3 regions of the Streptomyces sp. NPDC002889 genome follow, and region 1 is predicted to be linked to each of the others. Evidence: riboswitches for the same ligand, from Rfam matches in the RefSeq annotation. Region 1 holds a riboswitch; each other region holds the start of a gene.

Region 1 (2,257 bases):
TGTCGGGGTCCGGGGCGAAGCCCAGGGCGTCACACGGCCGGGACGCAGCGGCCGTCCTCCGTGCGGTAGTTCCACTTCGCGCCCTCGCGCACCAGCTCCCCCACCGCCCGTACGAAGCGCTCCACGTGCTCGTCGGGCGTGCCCGCGCCGAAACTGACGCGGATCGCGTTCAACGACGTCGTGCCCGGCGCCGCCTCGGGGGCACCGCACTCGCCCGGCTCCTGCGTCTCGCCGCCCAGCAGGGTGCGCACCAGCGGGTGGGCGCAGAACAGGCCGTCCCGTACCCCGATGCCGTACTCCGCGGACAGCGCCGCGGCGAAGTGCGAGCTGTTCCAGCCCTCCACCACGAAGGAGATGACGCCGACCCTCGGGGCCTTGTCGCCGAACAGCGACAGCACCCTGACCTCGGGCACATCCGCCAGGCCCTCGCGTACCTTCGCGATCAGGTGCTGCTCACGGGCGACCAGCGCCTCGAACCCGGCCTCGGTCAGCGCCTTGCACGCGGAGGCGATGGAGTAGACACCGATGACATTCGGCGAACCGGCCTCGTGGCGCGCTGCGGTGGTGTGCCACTCGACGTCCACGCCGCCGTCCGTACGCCGTGCCACGGTGCGGGACGCGCCGCCGCCCGCGAGGTACGGCTCCGCCTCCCGAAGCCAGTCCGCGCGGCCCGCGAGCACGCCTGAGCCGAAGGGCGCGTACAGCTTGTGCCCGGAGAAGGCGACCCAGTCGACGTCCAACTCCCGTACGGAGACGGGGTGGTGGGGCGCCAGCTGGGCGGCGTCCAGCACGATCCGGGCGCCGTGCGCGTGGGCCGCGGCGGCCAGCTCCTTCACCGGCCACAGTTCACCGGTCACATTGGACGCCCCGGTCACACAGACCAGGGCGGGACCGTACGCGTCCTGAGCGGATGAGGTGGCGAGCGCACGCTCCAGCGTGGCGACGGCCTCGTCCGGCGTACGCGGTGCGTCCAGGTACGTCACCTGGGCCTCGCGCCACGGCAGCAGCGAGGCGTGGTGCTCGGTCTCGAAGACGAAGACACGGCAGTCGGCGGGAAGCGCGCCGGCGAGCAGGTTCAGCGAGTCGGTGGTGGAGCGGGTGAACACGACCTGGTCGTCGTCGCGGCAGTCGAGGAACTCGTGGACCGTCACCCGGCTGTTCTCGAACAGGTCGGTGGACAGCTGCGAGAGGTAGCCGGCGCCGCGGTGCACACTGCCGTAGTAGGGGGCGTAGGCGGCCACGTCGTCCCACACACGCTGCAGCGCCGGTGCGCTCGCCGCGTAGTCGAGGGCGGCGTAGGTGACTTCGCCGCCGGTGACCAGGGGCACGGTGACGTCCCGGCCGAGGACCGGCAGCGGGGCCGCGCAGCAGGGATCGGCGGCCGTGTCGGCGGCGGGGGTGGCGGAGGAGACGACGGCGACGGCGGTGTTCAGGCATGCGGACATGACGGTATCTCCCGGCAGGAAAGGCGAATTGGCTTCAAGAACCCGAGTACGGGGACTGCCTCGACGCACGGTGGTCACCGCGCGGAGGGTGTACTGAAGAAGGGGCTCGACGCCCTATCGCATTCGCTTGCTCACGAGACTGCTCCCTTGAGGACCAGGACCCCAGGGGCTGCAAGGGGTCCGCGCTTGCCACAGACCTCGCTGCCTGCGGCCTGGTCTTCACCCGGGGCACCCCGCCACGGACGGAGGGTTGCCGGACAGCGGGCCGGGGCCTCGTCGCTGTCACTCATGACCTGCCGGAAAAGTTATGCCACGCGATCGCCGTCCCGCAACCCGTGTCCGGGATCCGGGACGGGCAGGGGACGGCGAACACCGCTGCGGGCAGCGGCGCTACGCGTTGCTCACCGCGACCCAGCGGTCCAGCGCCGCCTTCGCCGCACCCGAATCGATGGACTGCGCCGCCTTGGCCATCCCGGCCCCGATCTGCTCCGCCAGCGTGCCCTCACCCGGCTCCAGGGCCACGAGCGCCGCCGCCGCGTTCAGCAGCACCGCGTCCCGTACGGGTCCGGTCTCGCCGCCCAGCAGACGGCGCGCGACGTCCGCGTTGAACGACGCGTCCGCGCCGCGCAGCGCCTCCACCGGCACCAGAGCGACGCCCACGTCCCTCGGGTCGAACCGTTCCTCACGCACGGCCCCGTCCCGTACCACCCACACCCGGGAGGTGGCGGTCGTGGTCAGCTCGTCCAGTCCGTCGTCACCGCGGAAGACCAGCGCGGACGAGCCCCGCTCGGCCAGCACGCCGGCCAGGATCG
Region 2 (2,257 bases), on a different contig from region 1:
CGTCGACGATCTGCTCGTCGTCGACGTCCTCGACCGCGCCCCCGGTGCGGCGGGCGATGTCCAGGACGTACGGGCCGTCCGCCGGATTGCCGATGGCCAGCGACTTCGCGATGGTGTTCGGCTTCTGCGGGCGTACGACGTCGTGGCCGGCCTTGAACGCGGTGGACACGGGCGAGCAGCCCTCGGCCTGGGCGCCGAAGATCTTGTAGGGCCTGTCCTCGACGAGACCGAGCTTGATGAGCTCCTGCAGACCCTTGTCGATCTTGGTGAGCTGCGACCCGGAGGCGATCGGGATCACGATCTGGTCGGGCAGCCGCCAGCCGAGCTGCTCGCAGATCTCGTACGCGAGCGTCTTGGAGCCCTCGCCGTAGTACGGGCGCAGGTTGACGTTGACGAAGCCCCAGCCCTCGCCGAGCGGGTCGCCGATGAGCTCGGAGCAGAAGCGGTTGACGTCGTCGTAGTTGCCCTCGATGCCGACCAGTTCGCCGCCGTACACCGCGGCCATGACGACCTTGCCCTGCTCCAGGTCGTGCGGGATGAACACGCAGGAGCGGAAGCCGGCCCGGGCGGCGGCCGCGCCGACGGCGCCGGCGAGGTTGCCGGTGGAGGAGCAGGACAGGGTGGTGAAGCCGAAGGCACGGGCGGCCTCGACGGCGATCGCGACGACGCGGTCCTTGAAGGAGTGCGTCGGGTTGCCGGAGTCGTCCTTGACGTACAGGCCGCCGGTGACGCCCAGTTCACGGGCGAGGTTGTCGGCCTTGACGAGCTTGGTGAAGCCGGGGTTGATGTTCGGCTTGTCGGCCACGTCGACGGGGACGGGCAGCAGCGGCGCGTAGCGCCAGATGTTGTCCGGGCCCGCCTCGATCTGCTTGCGCAGGGCCTCGGGGTCGCCGCTCGGCAGGTCGTAGGCGACTTCGAGCGGCCCGAAACAGGAGGCGCAGGCGAAGATGGGGCCGAGCTCGAAACGCTCTCCGCATTCGCGGCACGAGAGTGCGGCGGCGGGTCCGAGGTTCACGGGGGTGGTGGTGCTTGCGACAGTCTGCGCAGCCATGGTGGCGAGGCCCTTTCTCCTCATCTTCCTCGTGACGCATCTCGCCACGAGACGGAATTGGCACCTTCCCCACCGTGACCTCGCGGTCGGCGGGAGGGTTGCCGGGGCTTCAACGGGCCGTTCCCTCTGCCCCTCTGGATGAGCGGTATTCGATTGTCGGCGAGACGACCCCGGCATGCGACGGTCATCTGCGTTGTTCAAGACTGTAACCGAAGGCATGGAGGGTTGAGATAGTCGTCCGAACAGCGAGATGGATCACCCGACCGGAAGTCAAGGAGACGCGCACGTGCTCGATGAGGTGGAGCGCTGGCTGAGCAGGCGTTCCTGGGCGGCGGCCGATCGCACGCTGAACCAACTGGTGGCGGCCAAGGCCGGGCGCGGAACGTCGGTGAGTGTGGTGCTCCCAGCGCTGGACGAGGAGGCGACGGTCGGTGACATCGTCACGGTGATCCGGCGCGAGCTGATGGAGACGGTGCCGCTCGTCGACGAACTGGTGGTCATCGACTCGGGCTCGAGCGACCGTACGGCCGAGGTGGCCGCGGCGGCCGGCGCGCGGGTGGTCCACCGGGACGCGATCCTGCCGCGGATACCGGCCGTGCCGGGCAAGGGCGAGGTTCTGTGGCGGTCACTGATGGTGACCAGCGGAGACATCGTCTGCTTCGTCGACGCGGATCTGCGGGACTTCTCGGCCGACTTCGTCTCCGGGACCGTGGGGCCGCTGCTGACCGACCCCGAGGTGCAGTTCGTCAAGGCGATGTACGACCGGCCGCTCGGCGCGGAGCCCGGTCAGGGCGGGCGGGTGACGGAGCTGGTCGCGCGGCCGCTGCTGAACCTGCACTGGCCGCAGCTGGCCGGGTTCGTCCAGCCGCTGGGCGGCGAGTACGCGGCGCGGCGCTCGCTGCTGGAGCGACTGCCGTTCCCGGTCGGTTACGGGGTGGAGCTGGGGCTGCTGGTGGACGCGCTGCACACGGTGGGCCTGGATGCGCTCGCACAGGTGGACGTCGGCTCGCGCAAGCACCGTCACCAGGACGGACAGGCGCTGGGCAGAATGGCGGCGGCGATCTACCGCACGGCCCAACTGCGACTGTCACGCGGACACTTGGTGCGGCCGGCGCTGACGCAGTTCGAGCGGGGCGAGGCGGGGTTCGAGCCGCGTACGTACTGGGTGGACACGGAGGAACGGCCGCCGATGCGCGAGATCGGTGA
Region 3 (2,257 bases), on a different contig from region 1:
ACGTCTGTACAGCCGGATCCAGGACATTGCGCTCACGCTCCAACGCGCACTGCTCCCCACCGCGCTGGCGACGAGCCCCTATGTGAGCGTCGCCCACCGGTACCTCCCCGGCAGCCGTATCACCGAGGTCGGGGGCGACTGGTACGACGTGATCAATCTGCCCGGCGACCGGGTGGCACTCGTCGTCGGGGACGTCATGGGACACGGCGTGCCGGCCGCCGCGGCCATGGGAAGGCTGCGCATCACCGCCAAGGCACTGGCTCGTCACCGGGAACCCGAGGATCTGCTCACGGAGCTCGATGCCTGTGCCCAGGAAGCCGGCATCGAGCTGGCGACCTGCCTCTACATCGTGTACGACCCCGCGACCGGCAGAGCGCGGATCGCCAACGCCGGCCATCCGCCGCCTCTGGTGCGCCGGCCGGACGGCACGGTCGAGACCGTCGGGGACGTGCTGGGTGTCCCTCTCGGCGTCGGCGGCATCCCCTTCCGAACGACCGGGATCGACCTGCGCGAAGGCTCCACCCTCGCCCTGTACACCGACGGCCTCATCGAAGCCCGCGGCCAGGACATCGAAGAGGGCATGGACGCGCTCCGCGGCCAACTGCACCAGGTGTCAGGTCCGTTGGAAGCGGCTGCGGACCGCATTATTTCGAACCTGCTGCCTGCCGCGCCGACCGACGACACGGTGCTCGTCCTCGCCCGGGTCCGCCGCGCTCCGGCGCCTGGCCGAGATCATGAGTGAACGCGCCCTGCGCGCCCGGGCAGCGATCCCGGCCGCACGACGAGGGCGGCCATGGTCCGACCGGGAACATCTCACTGACGCATCATCAACTCCGTTTCGCAGCAGTGCCGGTGGACTTGGGTGACAGGCGTCGCAGCCAGGCCGTTGCACCGTGGCGAGATGGGGTCGCGGCGGGACGGCGGCCATGATCCGCGGGCATTGCGCGGCGCTGCCGCCTCGCGTAACGTCCACAGGCAGGTGATGAGTGTCAGCGTCAAGCCCTGGCTTGCTGTCCGGCAACCCTCCCGCGGTGGGGGTGCTCCAGGTGACGACCAGGCGGAGCCCGTCCGGGGTTCCGCAAGCGCGATGCCCGGCGGTTTTCCTGTGAAGCGCCGAGCCGGAAAAGCGGAGGTGACGGTCGTGCCGACGGTGTCCTGCCCGCCCCTCGTGGTCGGCGCCCTGCGCCTCATGGTCATCACCCCGTGCCACCAGGTTCATCTCTACTCCCGGCCCCATATCGACCTGCATCGCGTGGCCGGCGCTCTCTGTAGTTCCTGACGTCCGCTCCCCGCACCGGCCCTTACGACGAGGGCCGGTGATGACCTGTCGGTCGATCAGGAAGGCACCTTTTCCGTGTCCTCAGCTTTTTCTTCCCCTTCTTCGCCGTACCCTCCGCTGCATCTTGCCGTGGCGCTCGACGGCGCCGGCTGGCACCCGGCTGCCTGGCGTGAGCCCGTGGCCCGGCCCCGTGAGCTGCTGACCGCCGACTACTGGACCGACACGGTCACCGAGGCCGAACGCGGTCTGCTCGACTTCGTGACGATCGAGGACGCGTTCGGGCTCCAGTCCTCCCGCTCGACGGAGCCCGACGGACGCACCGACCAGGTCCGCGGACGACTGGATGCTGTCCTGATCGCCGCTCGCGTCGCCCCTGTGACCCGGCACATAGGACTGGTACCGACCGTGGTCGCCACCCACACAGAGCCGTTCCACATCTCCAAGGCCATCGCCACGCTGGACCATGTGAGCACCGGCCGAGCGGGTCTGCGGGTACGAGTGTCGCCGAGGCACAACGAGGCCGCGCTCTTCGGTCGCCGTACGTTCCCCGCCTTCGGCACCGACGATCGGGACACGCCGGCCGAGACCGGGTTGACCACCGAACTCTTCGACGAGGCCCGCGACCACGTCGAAGTGGTACGCCGACTCTGGGACAGCTGGGAGGACGACGCGGAGATCCGTGACGTCACCACGGGTCGCTTCATCGACCGCGACAAGCTGCACTACATCGACTTCGAGGGCAGGCACTTCAGCGTCAAGGGCCCATCCATCACCCCTCGGCCTCCCCAGGGCCAGCCCATCGTCAGCGCCCTGGTGCACCGAAGCGTGGCGTTCCGGTTCGTGGCGCGTTCTGCCGACATCGGGTACGTCACCCCGCACGACACCGAGGAGGCCCGCGCCACCGCCGCCGAGATCCGCGTCGAACAGGCGACGGCCGTGCGTGAGCAGGAGCCCCTGCACATCTTCGGTGATCTGCTG

What was found. A riboswitch is a leader RNA that binds a small molecule or an ion and turns the genes downstream of it on or off. The one in region 1 is predicted to bind S-adenosylmethionine.
Region 2: linked by a shared signal. The riboswitch ahead of thrC (threonine synthase) and the one ahead of ACFYWI_RS06720 (aminotransferase class V-fold PLP-dependent enzyme) in region 1 are both predicted to bind S-adenosylmethionine.
Region 3: linked by a shared signal. The riboswitch ahead of ACFYWI_RS29245 (putative leader peptide) and the one ahead of ACFYWI_RS06720 (aminotransferase class V-fold PLP-dependent enzyme) in region 1 are both predicted to bind S-adenosylmethionine.

The regions. Positions count from the first base shown of each region.
Region 1 covers NZ_JBIAPT010000003.1:380,445-382,701, forward strand. Annotated here, with positions in the region: gene ACFYWI_RS06720 (aminotransferase class V-fold PLP-dependent enzyme) at 30-1,445, opposite strand; SAM riboswitch class IV at 1,623-1,739, opposite strand; gene trpD (anthranilate phosphoribosyltransferase) at 1,836-2,257, opposite strand, start outside.
Region 2 covers NZ_JBIAPT010000004.1:259,279-261,535, forward strand. Annotated here, with positions in the region: gene thrC (threonine synthase) at 1-1,051, opposite strand, end outside; SAM riboswitch class I at 1,069-1,196, opposite strand; gene ACFYWI_RS08065 (glucosyl-3-phosphoglycerate synthase) at 1,338-2,257, shown strand, end outside.
Region 3 covers NZ_JBIAPT010000023.1:9,657-11,913, reverse strand. Annotated here, with positions in the region: gene ACFYWI_RS29250 (SpoIIE family protein phosphatase) at 1-742, shown strand, start outside; SAM riboswitch class IV at 979-1,091, shown strand; gene ACFYWI_RS29245 (putative leader peptide) at 1,088-1,279, shown strand; gene ACFYWI_RS29240 (LLM class flavin-dependent oxidoreductase) at 1,409-2,257, shown strand, end outside.